3 regions of the Mycobacterium adipatum genome follow, and region 3 is predicted to be linked to each of the others. Evidence: predicted binding sites of a transcription regulator. Region 3 holds the regulator's gene; each other region holds the start of a gene.
What was found. Region 3 encodes LexA, which represses DNA repair genes until DNA is damaged. Its sites were predicted from a motif close to CGAACANNTGTTCG; they were not measured.

Region 1: A7U43_RS00270 (HNH endonuclease signature motif containing protein) is a predicted target of LexA. The motif match lies at 3,398-3,411, and genes of this name have one in related genera.
Region 2: A7U43_RS07840 (HNH endonuclease signature motif containing protein) is a predicted target of LexA. The motif match lies at 1,728-1,741, and genes of this name have one in related genera.

Annotation. Positions count from the first base shown of each region.
Region 1 is NZ_CP015596.1:52,575-62,353, forward strand. Features, by position in the region: gene A7U43_RS00250 (cellulase family glycosylhydrolase) at 1-562, shown strand, start outside; gene A7U43_RS00255 (glycoside hydrolase family 16 protein) at 569-1,402, opposite strand; gene A7U43_RS00260 (hypothetical protein) at 1,588-2,754, shown strand; partial or broken gene A7U43_RS00265 (IS481 family transposase) at 2,933-3,339, shown strand; gene A7U43_RS00270 (HNH endonuclease signature motif containing protein) at 3,559-4,860, shown strand; gene A7U43_RS00275 (FAD-dependent oxidoreductase) at 5,080-6,078, shown strand; gene A7U43_RS00280 (VldE C-terminal domain-containing protein) at 6,045-6,737, opposite strand; gene A7U43_RS00285 (Hsp70 family protein) at 6,907-8,745, opposite strand; gene A7U43_RS00290 (nuclear transport factor 2 family protein) at 8,815-9,294, shown strand; gene A7U43_RS00295 (L,D-transpeptidase family protein) at 9,295-9,779, opposite strand, start outside.
Region 2 is NZ_CP015596.1:1,647,874-1,657,652, forward strand. Features, by position in the region: gene A7U43_RS07835 (aspartate/glutamate racemase family protein) at 1-186, shown strand, start outside; gene A7U43_RS07840 (HNH endonuclease signature motif containing protein) at 280-1,581, opposite strand; gene puuE (allantoinase PuuE) at 1,854-2,768, opposite strand; gene alc (allantoicase) at 2,765-3,727, opposite strand; gene A7U43_RS07855 (DUF6986 family protein) at 3,724-4,935, opposite strand; gene A7U43_RS07860 (pyridoxal phosphate-dependent aminotransferase) at 4,953-6,122, opposite strand; gene A7U43_RS07865 (MarR family winged helix-turn-helix transcriptional regulator) at 6,133-6,612, opposite strand; gene A7U43_RS07870 (Rid family hydrolase) at 6,658-7,089, shown strand; gene A7U43_RS30295 (MDR/zinc-dependent alcohol dehydrogenase-like family protein) at 7,089-7,397, shown strand; gene A7U43_RS07875 (zinc-binding dehydrogenase) at 7,394-8,002, shown strand; gene A7U43_RS07880 (NmrA/HSCARG family protein) at 7,995-8,846, opposite strand; gene A7U43_RS07885 (RidA family protein) at 8,997-9,338, shown strand; gene A7U43_RS07890 (TetR/AcrR family transcriptional regulator) at 9,384-9,779, opposite strand, start outside.
Region 3 is NZ_CP015596.1:3,945,845-3,955,623, forward strand. Features, by position in the region: gene sthA (Si-specific NAD(P)(+) transhydrogenase) at 1-279, shown strand, start outside; gene A7U43_RS18725 (proteasome assembly chaperone family protein) at 380-1,354, shown strand; gene A7U43_RS18730 (alpha/beta fold hydrolase) at 1,360-2,382, shown strand; gene A7U43_RS18735 (PhzF family phenazine biosynthesis protein) at 2,396-3,094, shown strand; gene nrdR (transcriptional regulator NrdR) at 3,096-3,557, opposite strand; gene A7U43_RS18745 (LysM peptidoglycan-binding domain-containing protein) at 3,633-4,130, opposite strand; gene lexA (transcriptional repressor LexA) at 4,352-5,026, shown strand; gene A7U43_RS18755 (LGFP repeat-containing protein) at 5,034-7,103, opposite strand; gene A7U43_RS18760 (acyl-CoA dehydrogenase family protein) at 7,219-8,376, opposite strand; gene A7U43_RS18765 (molybdopterin guanine dinucleotide-containing S/N-oxide reductase) at 8,474-9,779, shown strand, end outside.

The sequences.
Region 1 (9,779 bases), 1.9 Mb from region 3:
CGATGCGACGGTGTGGGTGGTCAAGACCATCGCCGAGGTGACCGTCAACGTCGTCGAGGGCATCGTGGACATCACCTCCAAGGTGGTGCACGGTATCGCCGACGTCATCACCACCGCGGCGAACTGGGTCGTCGAGAAGGTCAGGAGCTGTCTGGGGATCGAGAGTGCGCCGCCGGCCGAACGCCGGATATTGCCCGCCGCAACGGCATTGGCGATCGATGACTCCACGGTGGACGAGGAGCGAGAGTCACCGGGCGCGGACGAAGCGACCGGGCCGGACGTCGTTCAGCCCGACGTCGGCGACGCTACAGTCACCGAACTCGCAGTCGCCGAACCCGAAGCCACCGAACCCGAGGCCACCGACGTCGTCGAACCCGGCGTCTCCGAGGCCGACACGGTCGAAGACCCACCATCCGAGCCTCTCACCGCGGCACCCGATACCGAGGAGGCCGAGGAAACCGAGACGGTGCCGGTCACCACCCGGGCGACGGCAAGGACCGCGCCGCGAACGGTGCAGACAGCCAAATCGCCCAGGACCGCGGCGTCCAGCGGTTTGCGGTAGCGGGCGTCAGAAGACCCGGATCCAGTCGACCAGCATCTCGGCCGGGTAGGTTCCCCCGGCGGGCTCGCGCCCGCCGGATCCCCCGACCGCGATATTGAAGATCGGTGCCAGGGTGTAGCCGGGATCGTTGAAGGGCCAGGGGTCCAGCGAGTTGGCCGGCACCGTGAAGTATGGCTCCATCCCCGGCTGGTAGTCCTTCCAGAAATACAGACCGGTCGGCTGCCACGTCATCCGCCAGGTATGCCAGGCGCTGTCCACCGGATGCTTGTCGGTCGCCATCATGGTGCCGTCCAGTTTCGCGTGCACGGTGGTGCCCGACGGCCAGTCACGGTTGCCGTACCACTCCACCAGGTCGATCTCGCCACCGCGGACCGGGTCGTCATTGAGCAGCCAGAAGGCCGGCCACGCGCCGTCGGTCAGACAGTTCAGCTTGATACGGGCTTCCCAGGTGGTGCCGATGCCGCCGCGCCAGTTACCGATGATCTTCGCGCTGGCGTACTTCTCCTGGATATTGGCGCCCTCCCCGCGGGTGGCGCGGATGACGAGGTTGCCGTTGCCGTCCTGGAAGACATGTTCCTGGTCGGTGACGTAGCGACCCATGTTGTAGGGCTTGTCCCATTCCACCGGGTTACGGATGGTTTCCCGCTGCGGAACGATGAACCATGCGGCCGGGTCCGGGGGCGAACCCGCGGGGCCGTTGAATTCATCCTGGAACAGCATCGTCGGCACCGCGGCCCCCGGGCCGGGGACCGGTCCGGGGGGTACATCACCGGGCACCGGCTCTGCGTGGGCCACCGGGGAGGGCAAAGCCGCGGCGGCCGCTCCCAGTCCGAGCATCATCAGGGCGCTGCGTCGATCAAAATCAGGCACAGCCGAACCATAAACGAGGTCGCACAGGTTTCGCGCGCAACCACGCGAACAGCGAACTCCATGGACCGTGAAAAGGAAGCCCCCACTTTCACCGCCAGCTCGGCTAGCGTTTGCGTCGGCAAACTACCAGATCCGATGCAGGAGTCATTAAAGGCATGGCCAACAACGTATTTCGGCAGACCCTGACCGCGGGCGTGGTTCTTGCCAGTGCCGGTGCCATCGCGCTGGCACCCGTGACCGTGACTCCCGATGCTCCTGCGGTCATCGACACACCACGCGTCGTCAGCACAGCCGTGATGCCGGCCGGGCTGGTCCAAGACCTACAGCTCATCGGCACCGGGGCCCGGTCGGCGGTGGAGCAGAGCGTGGACGCACTCACCCGCAAGATTCCCGATCTGTGGTGGACGGTGCACGAGCAGTGGCCCGACGCCGACCTGCTGCATTGGAACTACGCCCTGGTCAGCGACATTTTCCTGGCACCGATCACACCGCTGCTCATCGGCCCGTTAAACGACGCGGTGGCCGAGGCCGTGGCCCGCAACTTCCCGATCCTGGGCGACGAGATTCGCCGAATTCCCGATTTCGTCGAGTACGCGTTCGTCCGGTTGATCGGGCCGGTTCTGAGCGCGATCGGCGGGGCCGGCGTGGCGCACTCCGAAATCTTCTACTCGATGACGACGCTGCGCATCGAGCCGTTCATCGAGGCCATCGTCAGAGCGCCGTTCCACGTGATCGACGGCCTGCTCTTCGGCGGGTACGGCGACCTCGGCCCGATCCTGCCCGGCCGAGAAGGGCAGTACATTCCGGCGCCCGGCCTGTTCACGCCGTGGGGCCAGCCACCGCGGGTCCGCAATATCAAGACGCCGAACGACATCGCCACCACCACGTCCGTCCCCGACGCCGGCGCGAACATGGTCAGTCTGGTCACCGATGCCACCGATCAGGTCGTCGAGACCACGGTGCGTACCGCCGTCGAACCGGTTGTCGAGACGGTCGGCACCGAGACCGAGACCGTCGGTGACACTCCCGAGCCGACCACCGCGGTAGCCGGGGACACCACCTCACCTGAAGCCGACGCCGAACCCGAGACGGTCGCCGACGAGGCGGGCACCACGGCCGAAGCCCTCAAGCCGGTCAGGCCAGTCAAGGTCGACCCGGCGGCCAGAATTCGACAGGGCATCAAGAACTTCCGCACCGGATTGCACAACACCGCGAAGAAACTGACCGGCCGCGGACCATCGTCACGCCCGGACTCGCGGTCGGAGAGCTCCCCGAGCGATTCCGCCGCGTCGGAATCCCCGGGCGCGAAGGACGCTGAATAACTCGGTAGCAATGTGGGCAGTCGTCTGCACCCGAAGCGCCGGTCGTGCGTCGGCATCCCTGAGAGATCGCCCTTGCGCGCGTGTCATGTCTCAAGACATCGGTGACAGTTCTGCATCAGGACATCGGTGACACTTCGAGGGTTCTTGGTGGTGACACTTCTGCGCCGAGGCTGCGGGGGTGGCCGTTAATGAACCTATCGATCCTCGTGTCCGGTTGGCGATCTCACAGTGGCTGATGACGCGCCGCGTGGGGCGGTCTCGACGTTCTGCGCCGAGCACGGCATCTCCCGAAAGTCGTTCTACGCGTTACGTCAGCGCGCGAAGACCGATGGGCAGGCCGAGGTGCTCGAACCCAAGTCTCGGCGGCCCAAGTCGAGTCCGTCGAAGTTAACTGAGGAGGTTAGGCAGCAGGCCGTGGCCGTGCGTGCCGCTCTGGAGGCGTCCGGCCGCGACCATGGACCGATCAGCGTGTACGACAAAATGCACGCGATGGGCTTGCCGCAGGTCCCTTCCGTCGCCGCGTTGGCACGGATCTTCCGTGAGGCCGGTGTGGCTCGTCTTGAGCCCATGAAGAAGCCCCGCTCGGTGTGATGTCTCAGGACATCACATCGCCCTTGCGCGCGGCCTTGATTCGGCGTAGTATCGAACACAAGTTCGAATGCGACGTAGCTCCCATTAGCACCCGGTGAGCTGCAGACCGCGACTCCGGTCGCCGCGAGGTTCATTACGTCCTGGGGGACTTAATGAACCGTAGTACTAACTGATCGTGCCTTGTGGGCACCTTCTGTGAAAGCCGGTATCCCTATGGACGCCACTGATCTCGAGACGTTTGTTGATGCGTTGATCGATGACCTCACCCCTGTCGCCGCGCGGGAGGGCGATCGCCCCCTGTTCCATCTGCTCGACGCTCCCCGCCGCGGTGTTGACGACGAGGCGGTGGTGGCGGTGCTGGCCGCCGCGGTCACCCTGCGCAACCTGGCCGACCATGTCATCGCCTCCGCGGTCGTGGCCGCCGAGCGGGCCGCGATCCCGGCCCGACAACACCTGCGCACGGGGACCGATCTGCTCACCAGCATCGGCGTGGCCCCCGGCGCAGCGCACCGAGCCGTGCGGGTGGGCCGGGCGGCGCACACCCTGCCGGCACTGACCGCGCAGCAGCGCCTCGGTGCGGTCGGGATCGAATTCGCCGACGCCGTCGGCAAAGGCATCAGCCACATCACCAGTCGGGTGGCCCTGTCCGAGGAAGACCGCGCCGAGATCGTGACGACATTGATGACCCAAACCACCCCCTCGTTGGTGGACAAGAAGGCCCGCGGGATCGCCATCACCAAAGCCGCCACCTCATCCCCCGAGGAGGGTGCGGTCCCGGTCGCGGAGAACACCGACCTCAACGACATGACCGTGGTGCAAACCGAGGACGGGCGGGTGGCGGCCACCCTCGACCTCGATGCGCTCACTGGCGAAGAACTGCTCGCCGCCCTGGACCCGTTAACTCGGCCGATCCCGCTGCCGGACGGATCGCCGGACCCCCGCCCGGTCGGGCGGCGCCGCGCCGACGCATTCGGGCAGATACTGCGCACCTACCTGTCTGGCTCCGGGCGCCCGATGTCGGGTGGGGTGCTCCCGCACGTCACCCTCATCCGACCCGCAACGCAGGGCGTGGACACCCTCGGATTCGGTGGCCCCATCAGTACCGCGACCGCTGAGCTCATCGCCTGTGACAGCACTTTGACTTCGGTGATCGTCGACCACTCGGGCGCACCACTGGATGTGGGACGCAGCGAAAGACTGTTCACCCCGCTCATCCGCAAAGGGTTAGCCGTGCGTGACGGGGGCTGCGCACACCCCGGGTGCGGGCGGCCGGTGTCCTGGTGCGATGCCCACCACATCACCCCCTGGTCCGCCGGGGGCACCACCAGCCTCGACAACGGCGTCCTGCTCTGCCGACTCCACCACACCGCGATCCACCACGGCGGCTGGCAGGTCTACCTCGGCCCCGACCGCCACCCCTGGTTCATCCCACCCCACGCCCAGGGCACACCAACACCCGAGCATCTGCGCTCCCACGCCCGACGCACCATGACCGACCTACCCACCGCCGCATAAACCACACCTGCACCGCACCTTGAAAACTGCACGGCACCTTGAAAACTCCACAGTGAAACCGCCCGCACAGCGGGTCCGGCGGCACAACACCCCGCCGGACCCGCCACCACGACCGGATCTGACCAGAGCCGTACTGCCAGAACGGGTTTGACGGCTCTCCGAGACCCGGTCATCGTGGCACGGACATCGACGATGACGAGAACCGGTAGGTTACTCACCATGGGCACGGCATTGCAGGCCGTCGTGGTCGGCTCCGGGATCAGCGGCCTGACCACCGCCATCTCGCTGCTGGAGGCCGGCCACGCGGTGCGCATTGCGGCCGCCGAGCGCGCCTTATCCACCACCTCGGCCGTGGCGGCCGCGGTGTGGTTCCCGACCCATGTCGCACCGTGGGAGCGCGTATCGGGCTGGGGTGCACACACCTTCGATGTGCTCGCCGAGCAGGCCTCGGCGCAGGTACCGGGGGTCGTCATGCGTGAGTCGCTGAGCCTGTATCGAGAATCGCCGGGCGAACCCGCGTGGACGGCCGCCGTCGGCAATCTCCGACCGGCCCGCGCGGACGAACTGCCACCGGGCTATGCCCACGGATTGCGCTATGCGGTGCCGTTGGCGGAGATGCCCCGTTATCTCCCATGGCTGGAGGAACGGGTCCGAGCCCTCGGCGGCGAAGTCGACCAGCGCCGGCTGCGTTCACTGGACGACGTGGGCGAGGAGGCAGACGTGGTGATCAACTGTGCCGGCCTCGGCGCGGGCGCACTGGTCGACGACCCTTCGGTGTATCCGGTGCGAGGCCAGATCGTCCGGGTCAGCAATCCCGGCCTGACGATGTCGGTTCGTGACGAGGAGCATCCCGGCGGTCGCGCGTACGTACACCCCCGGACCGCGGACTGCATTCTCGGCGGCACCCTGGACGAGGGCCGATGGGACACCACGGTGGACGAGACCGTCGGAGCGGCGATCCTGGCGCGGTGCGCCGACCTGGTGCCCGCCCTGCGCGATGCTCACGTGCTTGAGCAGGTGGTGGGGCTACGCCCCGGGCGCCCGACCGTCCGACTCGAAGAGGGCGAGCCATTGAACTCCGGAGCTCGAGTCGTGCACAACTACGGGCACGGCGGTTCGGGAATCACCCTGTGCTGGGGCTGCGCCCTCGAGGTCACCGCACTCGTCGGCGGCTCCCACCCCGATCAGCGGAAGTACTGCTCACCGCCGGTCGGGTAGCCCCCGCCGGTGGTGGTGACGTGCACGTGATCGTAGTGGCCGTATCCGCCGGAACCCGCTGCACCGCTCGGGGTGTAGTAGGTACCGCGCCAGATGGCGTCCTGCATGCCGAAACGGGCGGCATTCTTCATCACGTACGCGACGATCTGGTTGCCGAGCGCGACACCCTCCGCGCTCCCGGGGTTGGGGATCATCACGTCGAGCGCCAGCCCGTTCGGGTGCCAGCGCAACGCATCGGGGCGCACGCCGCCGATGCTGCGGATCTCCGGGAAGACCGCACTGATGGCGCGGGCCGCCAGGATGGTCTTGACCTGCAGCCCGTGTTCGGGAGCCACGCCCTTGGGCAGTAACAGCGATCGGGTGTCCGCCCGCCACCTCGACGCCGAGACGAGCTGGGCGGAGGTGACCTCGGGCGCTGCGGATACCAGGGCGGTGGGGTTCCACCCGAAGGACGCCGGTGCCGCGATGACCTCGACACCCAGTGGGGCAGCTTCGGCGGTGCGGACCGCCGCGGGAGCGGAAGCTCTGGTCGCCTGGTCAGCGACGGTCACGGGCTGGATGTCGCCGCCGACGGAGAAGAGTACGGCGGCCGGCGCCACGATGGCGGCAAGTACGGCGGACGACCGCAGTCGGCTGTGAGCCGTTCCCTGTCGCCGCATTCACCACACCTTCGAGCTCGCCGGTTTCACGTTCAGCAACCGCCGAGACCCGGCCGTGTGCTTGTCGTTACCTATCCGTGACTTAACTCGGGTGACTATAACCCGGCGTGTCGCAGCAGCTCAACTCTTCGAGAAATTGGTATGCGCAGGTCGGACGGTCCGAGATCGGCTACGGAGCCGCTGGGGCCGCCGGGTTGGGCACCTGGATGGGGATCGGGGGCAGCAAAGGCACGTTGATATATGTGGTCGTCATCGCCGGCGCCTGCGACACCGTGGTGACCTCTGCGGTGGTGGTCGGCAACGTGCTCGGCACCGTCGTGGTGGTGGTGGACGGCACGGTCGTGGTGGTCGTGGTCGTGGTGGTGGTAGACGGCGTCGTGGTCGTCGTCGTGGTGGTCGTCGTCGTGGTGGTCGTGGTGGTCGTCGTCGTGGTCGTGGTGGTCGGCGGCTGCGTTGTGGTGGTCGTCGGTGCCACCGGCTGCGGCGCGACGGGTTCCGGTGGCGGCGCCGGCGGTGCCTGGGTGACGGTGACGATCGGTGGCGCTGTCTGGACGGCCGGGGGCTGCTCGACCGGCGGTGGTGTGTACACCCCGGACACCGGGGCCGTCGACGGGGTGGGCGTGTCCGTCTCGGACACACTGGTCAGCGCGATCGCCACGCCACCGATGCCGACGACAGCCAGGATGCCGGCGGCGGCGAACACCGCCATCGGTAGCCGCGGGACGCCGCGCGGCTCGTCATCGTATTGGGTCGGAACATGTTGGGAGACAATGCGGGTGGACTCATCGCCGAGATACGGGTTCGGTCCGTTGACCTCGGGATAGTCATCGGGTCCGGCGTAGGGCACCGGCTCGGCGGACAGATCGTCGTCCTGTGACCAGGCCAACGCCCGGAACGTCGAGGACCCGGACTGATCCGGGAGCACGATGGGCGGCGCCAGACTGGTCGGGGCGTCGGCTCCGAGCGCGGGAGCCATCCCGGTCTGCGCGCCGGCCTCCGCCGCGTAGGCCGCGAACAGCGCCGCGCCGACGGCCGCGTCCAGGGCGGGCTGCGGGGTGCTCACCACCGGGATCTGGGTATGCGCGGAGAGCTTCTGGGTGACCAGCGGAATGCTGGCGCCGCCACCCGCGGTCGCGACGACGGTCACATCTGTCCAGCTGATCCTGTTGCGCTGCAACAGATTATCCAGTTCATCGAGCACGTGCTGCACCGGCTCGGCGAGTAACGCCTCCAGCTCGGCGCGGGTCACCCGGACCACCGACCGGTAACCGGGCAACTCCACCGGGATCTCGGTGGCGGCCGCCGCGGACAGGCGTTCCTTGGCCTGCCGGCATTCGTCGCGCAGCGTGCCGAGCAGTCCGACCGCCGCGGTGGCTCCCGGATCGGTGTCCTCGATGCCGGACAACACGTGGGTCAACAACGCCTGGTCGATCAGGTCGCCCGAGAACTCGGCCACCCTGGTCGTCTCGTCGAGCGGTTCGAAGCCCAGGCCCGAATCGGCGAGGGTGATGCTGGTCCCGCCACCGCCCAGGTCCACCAGCACCACCGGGCCGCCGGCACCCAGACCCGGGTGGGCGCGCAGCGAGGTCAGCGCCGCGACGGCATCCGAGACCAGCCGCGGTGTCGTTCCGTTCGGGGAAAGCACCGGATTGGACCGCAGGCTTGCCCGCAGCGCCCGAAGCGTGGCGGCGTCCCAGTGGGCGGGCACCGCGATCGCGGTCTGCGCCGACACGGTGCCGCCCGCGACACCCACCATCGCCTCCAGCGCCTCGACCAGCAGGTCGTCGGCGGGATAGGACGATCCGTCGGGGGCCACCAGCGGTACCGGATCTCCCACGCGGTCAACGAATCCGGTCAGTACCTGTCCCGGCCGGCCGGACGGCACGCCGACTTCCGGCGCACCCTGCACGGGAAGTGTCAGAACAGCGCGCCGGGTCACCGGACGGTCGCCGACACGTGCCGCGACCAGGTTGGTCGTCCCGATGGACAACCCCAACGGGTCGGTCATTGGGCCCACCTTAACCGTCGCCACTGCGTTCGGCCGAACGGACACAACGCGGCGAAACCCTGTGTTCTGATGTCGGGCATGGTTGACAACCTCGCTGAAATCGAAGAAATCAAGAAGGTCAAGTACCGCTACATGCGCGCGCTGGACACCAAGCATTGGGACGATTTCGCCGATACCCTGACCGAGGATGTGGTGGGAGACTACGGCGAGTCCCTCGGTGAGGAACACCACTTCACCGACCGTGCCTCACTGGTGGAGTTCATGCGCACCTCCATGCCGGCCGGCATCATCACCGAGCACAAGGTGACCCATCCGGAGATCGAGGTCGACGGCGACGAGGCGACCGGGATCTGGTACCTGCAGGACAAGGTCATCGCCCCCGAGTTCAACTTCATGCTCATCGGTGCCGGCTTCTACCACGACACCTACCGGCGCACCCCGCAGGGCTGGAAGATCAGCAAGACCGGGTACGACCGGACCTATGACGCGTCGTTGTCCACCGAGAGCCTCGGCTTCAAGGTGAAAGCCGGTCGCGCCGTTAATATCTGACTATTTCGACACGGCGATGAGGGCGCCGGGGCGTAGCCACCGGATGATCTTCACCAGGGCGGCATCGTCGATCGCGACGCATCCCGCGGTCGCGCTGCCGTCGGTGGTGTGCAGGAAGAACGCGCTGCCCGCACCGGGCACCCTGGCCTTGTTGACCCCCATCACCACGGCATGCGCGTACTGCGGGATCTGCAGGTTCTCGGTGCCGCTGCCCTCGGTGGCGAACGGGCACCGGGCCTTCTCGCACACCTGCATGGTGTTGTAGGTCGGGCTGTTCACGTCGCCGTCCCACCAATGGTTCGGCCCCACCTGCACATAGGGCAGGCCACCGCCGGGATTGGCCTGGGTACCGAAGGCGAAGTCCAGGGGGAACACCCCCATCGGGGTCTTCATCGACCCCTCGCGGATCTCCTGCGCCATGCCGCTGGACCCAATGTGCGCGGGTATCCCCACACCGACCGGTGTCCAGCCGGCCGCGGTCCGCT
Region 2 (9,779 bases), 2.3 Mb from region 3:
GTGCTGGGCTGCGCCGGGATGGCCGATATGTGCCGGCACATATCGGAGGAGATCGGTGTCCCCGTGGTCGACGGTGTCACCGCGGCCACGTTGATGGTGCAATCCCTGGTGACGATGGGTCTGCGCACCGGCAAGCGTGGTGAGTTCGCGGCACCGCCGGCCAAGGAGTACGTCCCACGGGTGTAGGTCGTGGTGGCGGGTCCGGCGGGGTGTTGTGCCGCCGGACCCGCTGTGCGGGCGGCTTCACTGTGGAGTTATCAAGGTGCGGTGCAGGTGTGGTTATGCCGCGGTGGGTAGGTCGGTCATGGTGCGTCGGGCGTGGGAGCGCAGGTGCGCCGGTTCGGGTCCGGTCGGGTCATGCGGTGGTATGAACCAGGGATGGCGGTCGGAACCGAGGTAGACCTGCCAGCCGCCGTGGTGGATGGCGGTGTGGTGCAGCCGGCAGAGCAAAACCCCGTTGTCGAGGCTGGTGGTGCCGCCGTGTTCCCAGGGGGTGATGTGGTGGGCGTCGCACCAGGACACCGGTCGCCCGCAGCCGGGGTGTGCGCAGCCGCCGTCGCGGACCGCCAGGCCTTTGCGGATCGCGGGGGTGAAGAGCCGTTCGCTGCGCCCCACATCCAGTGGTGCGCCCGAGTGGTCGACGGTCACCGTCGTGAGGGTGCTGTCACAGGCGATCAGCTCGGCCGTGGCGGCGGTGATCGGCCCGCCGAACCCGAGGGTGTCCACGCCCTGCGTTGCGGGTCGGATGAGGGTGACGTGCGGGAGCACCCCACCCGACATCGGGCGCTGCGAGTTCGAGAGGTAGGTGCGCAGTATCTGCCCGAAGGCGTCGGCGCGGCGCCGCCCGGCCGGGCGGGGGTCCGGGGATCCGTCCGGCAGCGGGATGGGCCGAGTTAACGGGTCCAGGGCGGCGAGCAGTTCCTCGCCAGTGAGCGCATCGAGGTCGAGGGTGGCCGCCACCCGCCCGTCCTCGGTGTGCACCACGCTCATGTCGTTGAGGTCGGCGTTCTCGGCGACCGGCACCGCACCCTCCTCGGGAGATGAGGTGGCGGCTTTGGCGATGGCGATCCCGCGGGCCTTCTTATCCACCCCCGACGGCGTGCTCTGAATCATCAGGGTGGTGACGACCTCGGTGCGCTCGTCGTCGGTCAACGCCACCCGGGCTTCAATGTGGCTGACGCCTTTGCCGACGGCGTCGGCGAACTCGATCCCGACCCCACCGAGGCGCTGGGCCCGGGTCAGCGCCGACAGCCGGTGCGCGGCCCGCCCCACCCGCACGGCTCGATACGCCGCACCGGGGGCCACCCCGATGTTGGTGAGCAGATCGGCCCCCGACCGTAGGTGCCGCCGCGCCGGAATCCCGGCCCGCTCGGCGGCCACGACCGCGGAGGCGATGACATGATCAGCCAGGTTGCGCAGGGTGACCGCGGCGGCCAGCACCGCCACCACGGCCTCGTCGTCAACACCGCGGCGGGGAGCGTCGAGCAGATGAAACAGGGGGCGATCCTCCTCCCGCGCGGCGACAGGGGTGAGGTCATCGATCAACGCGTCAACAAACGTGTCGAGATCAGTGGCGTCCATAGGGATACCGGCTTTCACAGAAGGTGCCCGCACGGGGGCACGATCAGTCAATACGGTCCGCAGGGCCCCAAAGGGGCCATCGAACCTCGCGGCGACCGGAGTCGCGGTCTGAGCTCACCGGATGATGGCAGGAGCTACATCGCATTCGAACTTATGTTCGACTATACGTGCGAATGTCAACCTGTGCAAGGGGTTTCTCGACGAATGTGGCTATGAGTTCCGGTGACGATGCTCCGCGCACGAGGTTCGGGGCGGCTCGCCGGGGCTCTGGCCTAGTCGAGGTGCAGTGGCGCCGGGTGAACCGTCCGCCAGTGCTCGGCGATCTCGATGCGCCGTGCCACCCACACCCGGTCGTGCGATTGCACGTGGTCCAGGAACCGCTGCAATGCCGCGGCCCGTGCGGGCCGGCCGACCAACCGGCAGTGCATACCGACCGACAGCATCTTCGGTGCTCCGGCAACACCTTCGGCGTAGAGCACATCGAATGCGTCGCGCAGGTGCGCGTAGAACTCTTCCCCGTTGGCGAACCCGGCAGGCGAGGAGAATCGCATGTCGTTGGTGTCCAGGGTGTACGGCACCACCAGATGATCCTGGTCGCGCACCGTCACCCAGTACGGCAGATCGTCGGCATAGGAGTCCGAGTCGTAGACGAACCCGCCGTGCTCGACCACCAGGTCACGGGTGTGCGGAGAATCCCGGCCGGTGTACCAGCCCAGCGGGGCCGCGCCGGTCAGGTCGGTAAGGATCTGCACCGCCTCGGCCATATGGGCACGTTCGGTGTCCTCGCCGATCAGCTGATAGGACTTCCAGCGCAGGCCGTGGCAAGCGATTTCGTGGCCCAGCTCCGAGAATGCCGCCACCGCTTCGGGATTGCGCTGCATCGCACGGGCCACCGCGAAGATCGTCAACGGCAGACCGCGCTGTTCGAAGATCCGCAGAATTCGCCACAGCCCGGCGCGTGAGCCGTACTCGTACATCGACTCCATGCTCATGTGACGATTGCCGAACGGTTCGGCCGGAGTCATCTCGGACAGGAATGTCTCCGACGCCGGATCCCCGTCCAGGATCGAGTTCTCTGATCCCTCTTCGTAATTCAGCACAAACTGCACGGCGATCGCCGCGCCGCCGGGCCACCGGGGGTCGGGGATGTCGCGCCCGTACCCGACGAAGTCCCGCGGGTACGTCACGCCAGCTCCCCGAACAGCCGGAGCCGGGCCAGCCCGCCATCGGGGTAGATGTCCAGCCGCACCTCGGTCAACACATCGTCGGCGTCGATGAGGAACTTGTGTCTGGTGTCGGGTAGCAGGTCGGTACGCGCCAGCAGTTCGACCGCCGTTCCGTCGGCCCGGAAACCGGTGAGCGCGGCCGCACCGGGGGAGTTGCCGATGAAATAAGAGGTGTCGATCTCGGCCAGGTTGATCCTGCCGGGCCCGGCCAGCCGGAACCGCACCCAGTCATTGGCGTCATCGCGGCGGCGGGCGGTCTCCCAGCCGTCACCCATCACCTGGGCATAGCCGGGGAAGATCAGATTCTGCGGGGAACTGTAGAAGCGATTGGAGCAGTCCAGGACAAGCCCGCCGTTCTCCAGCGCGGCGAGATCGAGGGGGCCGACGCCGAAGAACCGCTTGTCCGGCAGGCCCTCGCCGTGCACCCGCAGCCGTGCAACCCCGCCGTCGGGGTAGATGTTCAGTCGTACATGGGTCCAACGGCTTTGCGAGTCGACCTCGAAGTTGTTGCGGGTGTCCCCATAGGCCCGGCTGCGGGCGATCAGCGGCGTCCAGTTCTGGTCGGCGGCCAGCTGCTCGGCGGTGGGGTAGCCGTCCACCTCCAGCGCGTCCAGCGAGACGGCAGGCGGGTAGTTGCCCTTGAACCACGCGGTGTCGACCACCACCCCGCGGATCACCCCGGGCACGCCGAGCCGGATGATCGCGGTGTCGTGGCCCGCTTCGCGCCGGCGCCGGGTCTCCCAGCCGTCGTACACCTGGCCCTTGTGTCCGAACGAGGCGGGCTGATACGTCGACGGTCCCTGCGAGATGAGATTCTCCTTCTCGGCGAAGGATTCGTCATTGGCCCAGACGACGGCGCCGCCAAGGGTGCGCAGCGCCAGGTCCGGCAACCAGGTGAAGTCGGGCAGGGATTCGGTCATATCGGATTCCGGTCCTTGAGCTTTCGCAGTACGTCGAGATCGGCTGAGGGGGCCAGTGCCAGGACGTCATCGATGTCGAAGGCGCCACAGTCCAGGCCGCGCAGCACAACCGTGGACAGTGCCTCGGCGGTGGCGGGCTCATCGACGATGGCGCCACCGCGGCGGTCCAGGTAGGCCTGCAGTCGCGGTGCGGCCGCCACGAGCGCGGCGCGGAAGAAGGTGAAGGTGGCCAGCCAACGGGTCACCAGATGGCCCGGGTGCATGTCCCAGCCCTGGTAGTAGCCGCGTTCCAGCGACCGGGTGACCAGCCGGTGATGGCGGCGGATCGCGGCCTCCACCTGGTCTCCGGAGCCGACCGGAAACACCTGGGTGGACCCGTCAGCGATCCACACTCCGGTCTGCGCGGCGGCGGTCTGCATGACGGCTTTGGCGTGGTCGGCGACGGGATGGTCCAGCGCCTGCTGCTGGGGCGCGATGCCGCAGGCGGCGCTGTAGTCGTAGGTACCGTAATGCAGTCCGCTGCACCGGCCCCCGGCGAGGGCGATGGCGCGCGCCACCGTCGCGGCGCCGTCGGAACCGATCACCGCCTGCGGGCTCTCGATCTGCAGCTCGAACCTGCACGTGCCAGCGGGCAGACCGTGCGCCTGCTCCAGTGCCTCGCACAGCCACACCGTGGCCGTAACCTGTTCGGCCGCGCGAAGCTTCGGCACGGTGAACACGAAACCCGGTGGGACGCCGCCGTCGAGCACCAGTTCCAGGGTGCGCACCGAGCGGCGACGGTCCGCGGCGGTGAGCCCCTTGATCCGGATGCCGGAAGTGCCCAACCCGAGCGCGCGCAGGGTGTCCCCGGCCCGGATCGCGTCATCGTCTTCCACGGCGTCGGCGCGTCGCCCATAGCCGTCCTCGAAGTCCAGGCGCAGATCGTCGATGGGTGCGCGGCGCAGCCGGTCGCGGACCATCGCCAGGGTGGTCTCGTCGGCGAGCCCGCCGAACACGCCGGGATGGCTGTCGAGCAGCTCGAGCGCTTGTGCGCCCCATTCGATGACGGTGGCCGGACTCGCGTCGGCGGCGCTGACGTAGACGGTGTGCACGGGCTGACTGCCTGTCCCGTCGCCCGGATACCGCGCCGCCAGGGCCGCGTCCACATCGTCGAGCAGGGCATCGACGCGGGTGAGCGTGTCCTCGGGGACTCGGCGCACGGCGGGCATCGGTCCATCCTGCCGTGTCAGTGCGACTTGAGCACCCCGAGGCGGCGGATCGCCTCGTCCATCGTGTCGTCGCGTTTGCAGAAGGCGAAGCGCACCAGATGATTCCAACCGTTGTCAGCGCTGGTGAAGGCCGACATGGGGATCGCCGCCACCCCGGCGCGCTCGGGAAGCTCGGCGCAGAATGTGGTGGAGTCGGTGTACCCGAGCGGGCGTGGGTCTGCGCACAGGAAATAGGTGCCGTGGCTGTCGTGGACGACGAAACCGATATCGGTGAGGGCCGCGGCCAGCCGATTGCGCCGGGCCTCGAACGTATCGCGCAGCGCCAGCGACCAGTCGTCCTCCTCGTCGAGGGCCTGAGCCACCGCGGGCTGGAACGGGGCGCCACCCACGTACGTCAGGTACTGCTTGGCCGCCCGGACGCCGGCGATGAGGTCGGCGGGACCGCATGCCCAGCCGATCTTCCAGCCGGTGACATTGAACATCTTCGCCGCGCTGGAGATGGTGACGGTGCGTTCCGCCATGCCGGGCAGCGCTGCCAGCGGCAGGTGGCGCAGCCCGCGGGGATTGGAGTAGACCAGGTTCTCGTACACCTCGTCGGTGATCACCAGCAGGTCGTGCGTGATCGCCAGGTCGGCGATCGCCGCGAGTTCCTCGGCCGAGGCGACCGTGCCGGTGGGGTTGTGCGGTGAATTGAGGACGAGTGCGCGGGTGTTCGCCGTGACCGCATCCCGCAATGCCTGGATATCGATGGCGAACCCGCGGCCGTCGGCCACCATGGGCACCGCGACCCGCCGGCAGCCGGCCATCGCGATGACGGGGGAGTACGAGTCGTAGAAGGGTTCGATCACCAGCACGTCGGAGCCGGGTTCGACGAGCCCGATGATGGATGCCGCGATGGCCTCGGTCGCCCCGACGGTGACCAGGATCTCCGAGTCCGGGTCGTAGTCGACGCCGTAGCGGCGGCGGCGTTGACGGGCAATGGCCTCGCGCAGCGCCGAAGTCCCGAGGCCCGGTGGGTACTGGTTGACGCCCTCGGCGATGGCGTCCTGCGCGATCTTCAGCATCGCCGCGGGCCCGTCTTCGTCGGGGAAGCCCTGGCCCAGGTTGACCGCCCCGATGCGGGCGGCCAACGCCGACATCTCCGCGAAGATCGTCACCGCGTACGGCTGGAGTCGGCGCACCGTCATGGTCTCGACCCTAATCGTGCTGGGCCGCGAGTCCGGGCGGCACCACCCGTAGCTTCGCGGCGATTCGGGTCAGCGCCGCCAGGTCGGTGCTGGTGAGTGGGTCGATGACCAGTTCGCGCACCGTGCGCACGTGGATCGGGGCCGCTTTCACCACCATCTGGTATCCCGTCGCGGTGAGTTCGGCCAGCGTGTAGCGACCGTCGTCGGGATCGGGGAAGCGGATCACCCATCCGCGTTGCTCGAAGCGCTTCACCACATTGGACAGCCTCGACAGGGATCCGTTGGCCAGGAACGCCAACTCGCTCATCCTGATTCGCCGATCGGGTGCGTCGGATATGTGGCTCAGCGTCAGGTACTCGAAGAGGGTGAGGTCGACCTGCCGGAGCGGGGCCTCGAGTTGGCCGGGCATGAGCAGGATCAGGGAGATCAAACCCGTCCATGCCTGCTTCTCGTCCTCGGACAGCCATTGGGGTGCGCCGGTGCTCGCCATTGCCGTTACTTTACGCGTGAAGTCATCGGGTGTACGGTTCACTTCATGCATGAAGTAAAAAGTGGACCGAAGGTCCAGTTCTTCGCCACGGCCGGCTACGGGGAGATGTTGCTCGCGGAGCGGCACTACCACCAGGCGGTCCGCATCGGTGACCGCGTCGAGACCTCAGGACAGGGTGGCTGGGATGACGATCTGAACTTCCCGGAGTCGCTGCGGGACGAGATCGTGCGGGCCTTCGACAATGTCGAGCGCACCCTGGCCACGGTCGGTGCGGCCTGGCGTGATGTGGTCCACGTGAACACCTACCACGTGCTGACGGTGGATGCAGATTTCGCCACCCACAACGCGGTCGTGATTGACCAGCTGCGCACGCGGGCCCCCGAACGCGCACCCCTGTGGACCGAGACCGGCGTCACCGCGCTCGGTGCGCCGGAGATGCGTTTCGAGATCCGTGTCACTGCGGTCATCGAGAACTGATGCGCGCCATCGTCTTCCGCCCCGATGCCGCGCGTAGTTTCGCGTTCGCCGAGGTGCCCGACCCGGTACCCGCGGCGCGCAACGAACTGCTCATCGACGTCAAGGCCATCTCGCTGAACTTTGGTGAGGTGAAGTATGCCGACAACGCCGAACACCCCGGCGACATCCCGGGCTGGGACAGCGCAGGCGTAGTCGTGGCCGCTGCCCCGGACGGCTCGGGCCCCCGGTCGGAACCAGGGTGGCCGGAGCGGCCTGGTCGCAGGGCTGGGCGCAGCGGCGAGTGCTTGCATCGGAAAACGTTGCGGTGATCCCCGATTCGGTCGACTTCGAAACCGCGGCGGCTCTGCCGGTCGCTGGGGTGACCGCCGTTCAGAGCATCCGCAGGCTGGGTCCTGTGCTCGGCAAGAGAGTGCTGATCACCGGCGCGTCGGGAGGTGTGGGCCGGCTCGCCGTCCAGCTGGCTGCCCGGGCGGGTGCGCACGTGATCGCCGCGGTCGGCAGTCCAGAGCGCGGCGCAGGCCTGGGTGCGCTCGGGGCCGCCGAGATCGTGGTCGGTCTTGACGGGGTCGCCCCGGTACACGGCGTGGTCGAACATGTCGGCGGCGCCATGCTGGCCGATGCGTACGGACTGCTCGAAGACGGCGGCACGGTCATCGCCGTCGGCTCGGCGTCCGGGCAGCCGACGATGATCGACTTGGAGGCGGCGCGAATGGCCGGGAAGAACAACAGGATCGAGTCGTTCATGGCGCGCTGGCCGGTGGGCGGGGAACTGCAATACGTGCTGGACCTGACCGGCCGCGGCCAGCTGGATGCGCAGGTCGGCTACCGCGACGGGTGGGACAACCTCGATGCGGCGATCGACGCACTGCTCGATCGGCGGGTGGCCGGCAAGGCGGCGCTCACGGTCAGCTGAGCGCAGGCAGCAGATCCGTCTGCAGCCAGTCGGTGAAACTCTGCCAACCGATCTGCGGGTACTGCGCGTGCAGCGCACCGATGTCCACGGTGTAACCGCCGCCGGCAAGGAAGGTGAACATCGCCCGCATGTCGCCGGAGGCGATGAGTGCGGGGTCGCGGGTCACCAGTTCGACGGTCCTGCCCAGTGTCTCGGAGAGCGCGGTGGCCATCTGCCGGCCGGTCGGCTCGTCGGAGGCGATATCGATGCGTGCGCCGCGGACCGGATCGGGATCGGTCAGCACGGCGGTGACGAACCGTCCCAAGTCGCGCCGGGACAGCTGTTGCAGCGGCGCGTCCGCGGGCAGCGGAAGCTCGAAAACGCCGGCCCGGATGTCGTCGAGGCCGCCCAGCATGTTGTCGTAGAAATACGACGGCCCCACGATGGTGTACGACAACCCCGACTGGGCCAGTGCCACTTCCACCGCGGCCTTACTGTCGAAATGCGGTATGCCGGTGTGTTGGTCGGCGTCGGCGACCGAAGAGAACACCAGGTGGGGCACGCGTGCCGACTGGGCGGCTGCCAGGATCGTCGCGCCCTGCGCGACTTCGGCCTCGGGCCCGTCCTCGAACGGGGTGGTGAGCGCATATGCCCCGTCCACCCCGGTGAACGCGCGGGCCACCGACGCTTCGTCGGACAGGTCGGCGGCCACCACCTCCACCCCGGCCTCGGTCAGCCGCAGCGCCGCACGGGAATCCGTGCGACGGGTGATCCCGCGAACCGTCGCGCCCTGTTCGAGCAGAGCGGTCACCACCGCACCTCCCTGCGCGCCGGTGGCACCCAGTACCGCAAAGTGTCCAGTCACCCGTCCAGCCTAGTACCGGGGTGTCCCAGATCAGCCGGTCCGGCTCACCCGGTGGAATAACCGGCGCGCACCGAGGTTGACACAGCAGTGGCAATCTCTTTGATCAACCCGGACAATCACATTCACGTACCTGCATACCACCAAGTGGCGGTGGCCGTGGGATCCAGGCAGGTCCATATCGCCGGTCAGGTGTCCTGGGACCAGGACGGAAATCTGGTGGCGCCCGGGGATCTCGCCGGCCAGGTCGCCCAGGTTTTCCGTAACGCGCACAACTGTCTGCAGGCGGCCGGCGCCACGCTCGCCGATCTGGTCCGTGTCACCTGGTATCTGGTGGATTGGGAACCGGCGAAGGCGGAAGCGTTCCTGGCCGGCCTTGAGCAGGCGGGTCGTGAGTTCGATATGTCCACGCCTCGGGGCACCGTGATCGGCGTGAGTGCGCTATGGACGCCGGAACTGCTCGTGGAGGCGGAGTTCACTGCCGTGGTCGACTGAGGTCCTCGTACACGCAGCGGAGGCGCTGTCATACCCCAGCCGAGGTCAGGGCAGCTGTGGTGCCGGCTGGGGAAGCGGATGAGCACCCTGCGGCCGCAGTCCGTCGAAGATGATGGCGAGATAGCGCTGCCACAGCAAGGGTGCTGGCGTCGAGAGGTTTTCGACGATGTGAACCGGCGCGCACATCATCAGGAAGACGTCGGTTTCGGTGACGTCTGCGCGGATGGCGCCCGCAGCGCGAGCGCGGTGTACGAGTGTGCCGAGTCGGGTGTGCAGCTCGTCTCTCAGCGCGGCCACCGTCGGGTGGTCATCGCTGACGGACTGCAGGAACGTCAGGTCATGCTGCTGGCGTTGATCGGCGGCCACCGTCAGAAACTCCAGTAGCGCCGCCCCCGGATCCGGCGAATCCTCCAACCGGTGGGCAACCGTCGTCAGCGTCGC
Region 3 (9,779 bases):
CGCTACCGCGAACTGGCCCGCGGGCAGATCGCCGGGGACTCCTACGGCATGCTCAAGCTGCTGGTGTCGACCGAGGACCTACGCCTGCTCGGCGTGCACATCTTCGGCACCAACGCCACCGAGATGGTGCACATCGGCCAGGCGGTGATGGGCTGCGGCGGGACCGTCGAGTACCTCGTCGACGCGGTGTTCAACTACCCGACGTTCTCCGAGGCCTACAAGGTCGCCGCACTCGACGTGATGAACAAACTGCGCGCGCTCAGCCAGTTCAAGAGCTGACGGGACTTCCCGCCACCTCCCCTGTGTTGCACCAATGTCCGGGGTCGCACACGAGCACCGCGACAAAGTGCGAGACACTAGTGAACAGGAGGTGAACCACATGGCCGATAACCAGGAGCAGCATTACCAGCCCGAGCAGAACGGTATGTACGAGCTGGAGTTTCCTGCCCCACAACTGTCCGCCACGGACGGTCGTGGGCCAGTGATGATCCACGCGCTGGAAGGATTTTCCGATGCCGGTCACGCCATCAAGCTGGCGTCCCAGCATCTGAAGGACACCCTCGACACCGAGCTGGTCGCGTCGTTCGCCATCGACGAACTGCTGGACTACCGGTCACGGCGGCCGATGATGACGTTCAAGACCGATCACTTCGCCAGCTACGACCAGCCCGAGCTGAACCTCTACGCGCTGCACGACAGCGTCGGCACCCCGTTCCTGTTGCTGGCCGGCATGGAGCCCGACCTGCGCTGGGAGCGTTTCGTCACCGCCGTGCGGCTGTTGGCCGAACGGCTGGGCGTGCGGCAGACCATCGGCCTGGGCACCATCCCGATGGCGGTCCCGCACACCCGGCCGGTCACGTTGACCGCGCACTCGGCAAATTCCGAGCTCATCGCCGACTACACCCCGTGGGTCGGCGAGGTTCAGGTACCGGCGAGTGTGTCCAGCCTGCTGGAATTCCGGATGAGCCAGCACGGGCACGACGCGGTCGGATTCACCGTGCACGTGCCGCACTACCTGGCCCAAACCGCCTACCCACCGGCCGCCGAGACCCTGCTCGCCGAGGCAGCCCGGGCGGGGGCGCTGCAGATCCCCCTGGCCGCGCTCGGGGAGGCCGCCGCCGAGGTGCACACCAAGATCAACGAGCAGGTCGAGGCCAGCGCCGAGGTGGCTCAAGTGGTGGCCCAGCTGGAGCGTCAGTACGATGCGTTCGTTGCCGCTCAGGAAAATCGCTCGTTGCTGGCACGTGACGAGGAACTGCCCAGCGGTGACGAACTGGGCGCCGAGTTCGAGAAATTCCTCGCCCAGCAGGCGGACGGCAAGTTCGGGGAGGGCTTCACCGACGGCGAGGAGTGACCGACATGACCGATCGCAAGCCGAACCTGCGCAGCGTGCCGGAGATCTCTCCGGCCCTGCAGTTCCGCACCATCCACGGCTATCGTCGAGCGTTCCGGGTCGCGGGTTCGGGTCCGGCGATCCTGTTGATCCACGGCATCGGCGACAACTCCACGACCTGGCACACCGTGCAGGCGATGCTGGCGCGGCGTTTCACGGTGATCGCGCCCGATCTGCTGGGCCACGGACAGTCGGACAAGCCGCGCGCCGATTACTCGGTGGCCGCCTACGCCAACGGCATGCGCGATCTGCTCAGCGTGCTGGACATCGACCGGGTGACCGTCGTCGGCCACTCCCTGGGCGGCGGCGTCGCCATGCAGTTCGCCTACCAATTTCCGCAGCTGGTCGACCGGCTGGTGCTGGTCGGCGCGGGCGGGGTCAGCAAGGACGTGAATGTGGCGCTGCGGGTCGCGGCACTGCCGGGGGCCACCGAAGCGCTGGCGCTGCTGCGGTTGCCGCTGGTGCTGCCCGCCCTGCAGGCGGCCGGACGCATCGGCGGGGCCCTGTTCGGGTCGACCGGACTGGGCCGCGATCTGCCCGACGCCCTGCGCGTGCTCGCCGATCTCCCCGAGCCGACGGCATCCTCGGCGTTCGCCAGGACGCTGCGCGCTGTCGTGGACTGGCGCGGCCAGGTGGTCACCATGCTGGATCGCTGTTATCTGACCGAATCCGTTCCCGTGCAACTGGTCTGGGGTACCCACGACTCGGTGATCCCGGTCAGCCACGCATGGCTCGCACATGCCGCGATGCCGGGCTCGACGCTGGAGATCTTCGAGGGATCCGGGCATTTCCCCTTTCACGACGACCCTGACCGTTTCGTCGACGTGGTGCAGCACTTCATCGACACCACGATTCCCGCGGAGTACGACCACGAACTGCTGCGCGGCCTGCTGCGCACCGGTATGAGCGAACGCGCGATCACCGGTTCGCTGAACACCAGGGTCGCCGTGCTCGACGCGATGGGCGCCGACGAGCGCAGCGCCACCTGACTACCATCGGGGTATGGCCGTCGATGTTGCAGTCCTGCGAGTGTTCACCGATGCACGGGGCGAGTTCGGCAATCCCCTCGGCGTGATCGATGCGGCGACCGTGGATCCGGCCGACCGCCAACGCGTGGCCACCGAATTGGGTTACAGCGAAACGGTGTTCGTCGATCTTCCGGAGCCGGGAGCGGCGAGCGCACACATGCGGATCTTCACTCCGGTCGCCGAACTACCGTTCGCCGGGCACCCGACGGTGGGCACCGCGTGGTGGCTCAAGCAGCGCGGCACACCGGTGCGGACGCTGCACGTCCCGGCGGGTCTGGTGCAGGTGGAGTATCTGCCGGAAGCCGACGGCGAGTGGACCGTGATCAGCGCCCGATCGGACTGGGCACCCGATATGGCCATCTACCACCTGGAGTCGGTCGAGCAGGTGCTGGCCGCCGACACCGCCGATTACACCGACGACGTCGAGCATTACCTCTGGGCGTGGACGGACGAGTGCCGGGGCGCTCTGCGGTCCCGGATGTTTGCGCCGCACCTCGGCATCGCCGAGGACGAGGCGACCGGCGCGGCGGCGGTACGGATGACCGACCACCTGAGCCGAGATCTGCTCATCACCCAAGGCAGAGGCTCCGAGATTCGTACGTGGTGGGACCCGGCGGGTTGGGTCAAGATCGCGGGCCGGGTGGTAGCCGACGCCGGCGTCCGACTGGATTGAATCAGCCGGAGGTGGAGACACGGTGGGCGCGCAGCGCCTCGATCTCCCGTTCGAAATCGTCGGCCGAGGTGAAGGACCGGTACACCGAGGCGAACCTCAGATAGGCGACCTCATCGAGATCGCGGAGCGGGCCGAGGATCGCGAGTCCCACGTCGTGGCTCGCAATCTCGGGCGAACCCGCGGCCCGCACGGCGTCCTCGACCTGTTGTGCCAACAGGTTGAGCGCATCATCGTCGACCTGTCGGCCCTGGCATGCCCGGCGCACACCCTTGATGACCTTCTCCCTGCTGAACGGTTCGGTCACCCCGCTGCGCTTGACGACCGCGAGCACCGCGGTCTCGACCGTGGTGAATCGACGGCCGCATTCCGGGCAGGACCGGCGACGCCTGATGGCCTGACCCTCATCGGTTTCCCGGGAGTCGACGACACGTGAGTCCGGGTGACGACAGAACGGACAGTGCATCACCGCTCCTTCGCCGCACCGCAGATCGACCAGTTCGAATGTCGTCGAGCCTACCTGGGTACCGCAGAGCACGCGTCAGCCGATCGGTGCGATGAGCGTCTGCCCGGCCTGCACCGTGCCTGTTTCGAGCTTGTTGAGCTCGCGGATGCGCTCGACGATCTGGCCCGCGGGCGCATCCGGGGCCACCCGGTGGGCGATGTGCTGCAGCGTCTCACCGTCCTGCACGTACACCACCGACAGGCGGGTGGGCAGCTGGACGGGCTCTTCGGTGGGACCGCCCAGCTGGGCGACGAGCCCGAGCCACAGGGTGATTGCGCCGGCCAGCAGGGCCAGCAGCACCGTGGCGGCCGGTGTGATCGGCCGGCGCCGGTGCGAGGCGCGGGACATCAGCACCCCGCTGCCGCGGTGGCCCAGGGGTGCACCACCGGGGCGGCGCGAGGATGGGACACGACGCCGGCGCACGACGACGTCGCGGGGCAGGGGCCACACCTCGGCGGCCATTGCGGGCCGCGGCGACCGAGCCGGGGCGTACGCACTGTGCCGAGTGTCCGGGCGAGCTTCGAGAATCGTCATCTGAGCGCCTCTCCGAGTAGGGGTCTTTCGCTTCTGTGTTCGAATGCTAGTCGATCATGTGTTCGATGAATAGAACATGTGATCGAACTGTTGCGAAACGATAGACCGGGGCACCGACAAGTGGACGCGTCCCGCGCGGCCACCCGCCGGGCCGAGGGCGAACACGACACGCCTCGAACACATGTTTGATTATCTGTGCGGTGGCGACTACATTCGGGCACATGAGCGACAGCACCGAAACCCCTGAGGCACGCTCCAGCCTGACCGAGCGTCAGCGCACCATCCTGGAGGTCATCCGCACCTCCGTGACCAGTCGCGGGTATCCGCCGAGCATCCGTGAGATCGGCGACGCCGTCGGCCTGACCTCCACCTCGTCGGTGGCGCACCAGCTACGCACCCTGGAACGCAAGGGTTACCTCCGCAGGGACCCGAACCGGCCCCGCGCCGTGGACGTGCGCGGTTCCGACGATGTGGTGACCCCCATCGTGACCACCGATGTGGCCGGGTCGGACGCGCTCCCCGAACCGACATTCGTGCCGGTGCTCGGCCGGATCGCCGCGGGTGGCCCCATCCTGGCCGAAGAGGCCGTCGAAGAGGTCTTCCCGCTCCCCCGCGAGCTGGTCGGCGAGGGTTCGCTGTTCCTGCTGAAGGTGGTCGGCGAATCCATGATCGACGCCGCGATCTGCGACGGCGACTGGGTGGTCATCCGCCAGCAGAACGTCGCCGAGAACGGCGATATCGTCGCGGCCATGATCGACGGCGAGGCGACCGTGAAGACCTTCAAGCGAACCCGCGGTCAGGTGTGGCTGATGCCGCACAACCCGGCGTTCGAACCGATCGACGGTAACGACGCGGTGGTGCTCGGCAAGGTCGTCACCGTGATCCGCAAGATCTGACGGACCCTCAGTCCGCCCGGACGAATCCGTTCGTCCGGGCGAATTCCTCACTGGCGAACCAGATCTCGGCCTCGGTGTCGCGGTAGCCCGGGCTCCCCGGAGCCCAGTACAAACCGGTCTTGGTGTCCGCCTTGATCGGGTAGCCCTCCGGCGCCCGGTAGCGGTCACCGGTGGCCAGCCGCATCGAGGTCCATCCGGCGTCCTCGGGCTCGTCGTCCTGTATCGCGGCGTGACGCCCACTCGGGAAATCCGGTTCGTACGCGGTCTGCGGCGGCGCGATCACCGCGGTGGGTGACTCGATCCGCGTCGGCGCGGTGTCCACGGCGTCCGGGTCGTCGTCGAAACTCAGCACCGCATCCTGCTCGGCGTCGAGCTCTTCGAGATCGTCGGCGTCGACATCGCGCTCCGCGGCGGGTTCGCCGTCGTGGTCGTCGGCGTCGTATCCGTCGCCGTCGTATCCGTCGCCGTCGTACTCGTCGCTGTCGTACTCGTCGGCGTAGTCGTCACCGCTGTAGTCGTCACCGTCCTCGGTGCCGGATTCGGCCGGCGGCGCCGACGCCCACGGGCTCTGCGGGGTGTAGGGAGCCGGTTCCGGGCGGCTGGGGTACCCGGATTCGTAGCGGTCCCCGTATCCGCCGCTGTAGCCGCGTTCGTAGGGATCCTCACCGTCGTGGTGACCGTCGTCGAAGTGGCCGTCACCGAAGTGGTCACCGTCGCGGGGACGGCGGTTACGCAGGACCGCGACGCCGATCAGCGCGAGCACACCGAGCAGCGGGATCAGGCCGAGCAGCCACCACCAGGAGAACCAGCTGGCGCCCTTGCCGGAATCGCCGTCGGCCTGCGGCCCGTCCGCCGGGGCCTGCGGCGCGTCCGCGCCCGGCACCTCGAGTCCGGCGAGCTGAGACTGCAGACCGGCGGGCTCGGTGCTGAACTTCTTGGCCGCCCGGTCCCACGAGATCGAACCACCGTTGAACTGCTGGCTGACGATATCGCCGTTCTCGGTCTGGTCGGCCTTCGGCGCCCCGAGCTCACCGGTGGCGCCACCCAGCTTCTGCCATGCGGCGTTCATCGCGCCACGCACGATGACGGCGCCGAAATCGGGTGTCCAGAAGATGACGGGCTGGTCCTCCGCGGCGAACTCGACCACCCGACTCTGCGGGGTCAGTCCGCCATCGGCCTCGCTGGTGGTGGGGAACCCCAGATCGCCGGTCGGCCCGCCGACACTCTCGTACTTGGCCAGCACCTGTCCGGTGACCACGTTGGCGCCGGTGTCGGGGCTGTAGAAGATCTTGCCGCCGGCGTAGTTCTGCCCCACGCCGTCGGCGCCGATCGCGTACTGCGCGCCCTCCTCGGCGCCCAGCGGCCCGAGTGCGCCGCCGGCGGCACGGCGGGCGGCGGCGATGGCAGAGGTGGCGTCCGAGGGGACCTCGATGGCCCCGAGCTGACCTGCCAGCTCAGGCGGCACCGTGGTGAAGGCCTTGGTCTTGCGGTTCCACGAGATCTCACCGCCGGTGAACTTCTGGGTGACGACATCGCCATTGGTGGTCTCATCCTCGCTGGGTACGCCGAGCGCTCCGGCCGAACCCCCGAGCGCATCCCAGGCCTGGTTGATGGCGCCGCGCACGACCCGCGCACCGGTGTCCGGCGTCCAGAAGATGACCGGCTTGTCCGGCGCGCTGAAGGTGGAGTTGCGACTGTTGGCCGCCCGGCCGGGGCCCTCGTCGATGGTCGGGAAGCCCAGGTCACTGTCGGCAGGACCGCCGAGCGACTCGTACTTCTCCAGGATCGCGCCGGAGACGATATGCGCGCCGGTATCGGGGGTGAAGAAGATCTTGCCCGAGGCAAAGTTCTGCCCGAAACCGTCACCGGCCGGGTAGACGCCACCGTCCTTGGGGCCCAGCGGACCGGTCTCACCGCCGCCGGTCTCCCAGGCCGCGGTGATCGCCGCGTCGGCATCACTTTCCGGCGTGGCGACGGCCGGCGGCGCCATCAACACCGACGCGAACAATCCGGCGCTCACGAGCCCTACCGCAAGCCGCCCGGCAATCCTGCTAAGCCGGGATCGCTGCCTGGTCATCGGTCCTCCCCGAAGTCGTGCAAAACCACACGAAAGTATCGCGTTCGTCAACTTTGCGTCAGCCGACCACGAAGTCGTGGGATATCGCCACCTGCGCGTTATGCGTGTCGGACCTTCACACCCCCAGGCCGCGGCCGATGATCTCCTTCATGATCTCGGTGGTTCCGCCGTAGATCGTCTGGATCCTGGAGTCCAGGAATGCCCGCGCGATCGGGTATTCACGCATGTAGCCGTAGCCGCCGTGCAACTGCAGGCAGCGGTCCACCAAACGCACCTGCGCCTCGGTGCTGTACCACTTGGCCATCGCCGCCTGATCGACGGTGAGCTTGCGGTCCAGGTGCAACCGGATGAACTCGTCGACCATGATGCGGATCGCGGTCGCCTCGGTGGCCAGTTCGGCCAGCACGAACCGGTTGTTCTGGAAGCTGCCGATCGGCTTGCCGAACGCCTTGCGCTCCTTGGTGTACTGCAGGGTCTGCTCGAGCGCGGACTCCATCGCCGCGGCGGCCATCACGGCGATGCTGATGCGTTCCTGGGGCAGGTTCTGCATCAGATAGAGGAAGCCCATGCCCTCCTGGCCGAGCAGGTTCTCCACCGGAACCTGCACATCGGTGAAGGACAGTTCGGCGGTGTCCTGGGCATCGAGGCCGATCTTGTCGAGGTGGCGTCCCCGCTCGAAGCCCGCCATCCCGCGCTCGACCACCAGCAGGGAGAAGCCCTGCGCGCCCTTCTCCGGGTCGGTGCAGGCCACCACGATCACCAGATCGGCGTGAATGCCGTTGGTGATGAACGTCTTGGACCCGTTGAGGATGTAGTGGTCGCCGTCGCGGACGGCGCGGGTCTTGATGCCCTGCAGATCGCTGCCGGTACCGGGTTCGGTCATTGCGATCGCCGTGATCACTTCGCCGCTGCAGAATCCGGGCAGCCAGCGCCGCTTCTGCTCCTCGGTGGCCAGTTCGATCAGGTACGGCGCGATGACATCGTTCTGCAGGGTGAAACCCAGTCCGCTGTGGTGGCCCGCGGCGGTCTCCTCGGTGATGACGACGTTGTAGCGGAAGTCCGGGTTGCCGCCGCCGCCGAACTCCTCCGGAACGGCCATGCCCAGAAAGCCCTGCTTACCGGCTTCACGCCAGACCTCGCGGTCGACGATCTTGGCCTTCTCCCACTCCTCCCGGAACGGTGCCGCATGGCGCTCCAGGAAGGCGCGGTAGGACTCGCGGAACAGATCGTGCTCGGGCTCGAACAGGGTGCGGTCGTATTTGACGACGCCCATCGTGTGACCTCCGGTACTGGTATCAGGGTGCGTGGCGCCCAACATATACCAACCAGATGGTTGGTAGAGCCGCCGGCCGGGGCTCTAGGATCGGTGCGTGTCGCGAGCCAGCCTGGCCCACTGGGGCGCTTTCACCGCCGAGGTCAGTGCCGGCGACCTCACGGCCGTGCGCCCGCACGCCGGTGACGACGACCCCTCGCCCCTGCTGGGCAACCTGCCCGGTTCCATCCGGCACCGCTCCCGGGTCGCGGGCCCGGCGATTCGGCGCGGTTGGCTGGACAACGGGCCGGGGCCAAGTGTTCGTCGCGGCGATGACGAGTTCGTGGCGGTGTCCTGGGACGAACTGTCCGATCTGCTCGCCGGCGAACTACGACGGATCATCGCCGAACACGGCAACGAGGCGATCTACGGCGGGTCGTACGGCTGGGCGAGCGCCGGCCGGTTCCATCACGCGCAGAGCCAGGTGCATCGCTTTCTCAAACTCATCGGCGGCTACACCTCCTCGCGGCACTCCTACAGCCTCGGCGCGACCGGGGTGATCATGCCGCGGGTGGTGGGCACTCATGACGATCTGTTCAAACGCTCCACGCAGTGGGAGGTGATCGTCGAACACACCGATCTGCTGGTGGCCTTCGGCGGTCTGGCGCTGAAGAACACCGGGATCAACCACGGTGGCACCACCGCACATCCGGCACGCGACGCGCTGCGCCGGTTCCGGGAGCGGGGCGGGCGCATCGTGTCGTTCTCCCCGCTGCGCGACGATGTCGACGGCGACCACGAATGGCACGCCCCACGACCCGGCACCGATGTGGCCGTCATGCTCGCGCTGGCCCATGTGCTGGCCACCGAGGACCTCGCCGATCGCGCGTTCCTGGACACCTACTGTGTCGGGTACGACCGTTTCGAGCGGTACCTGCTCGGCACCGACGACGGCGTGCCGAAGTCGCCGGCCTGGGCCGCGACGATCAGCGGGCTGGCGGGAGAGGACATCACCGCGCTGGCCCGCCGGATGGCCGCGGGCCGCACCCTGGTGACCATCAGCTGGTCGCTGCAACGCATCCGCCACGGCGAGCAGGCGCCGTGGATGGGCCTGACGCTGGCCGCCATGCTCGGCCAGATCGGCTTGCCCGGAGGCGGTTTCGGGCACGGCTACGGATCGATGAACGAACCGGGGCTGGCACCGCTGCGCTTCCCGTTGCCGGTGCTGCCGCAGGGCCACAATCCGGTCTCGACGTTCATTCCGGTGGCCGCCGTCAGCGATATGCTGCTGCACCCCGGCCGGGAGTACGACTACAACGGCCGGCGCCAGACGTTCCCGGATATCCGCCTGGTCTACTGGGCCGGGGGAAATCCGTTCCACCACCACCAGAACATCGGCCGGTTACGCCGCGCGCTGGCCCGGC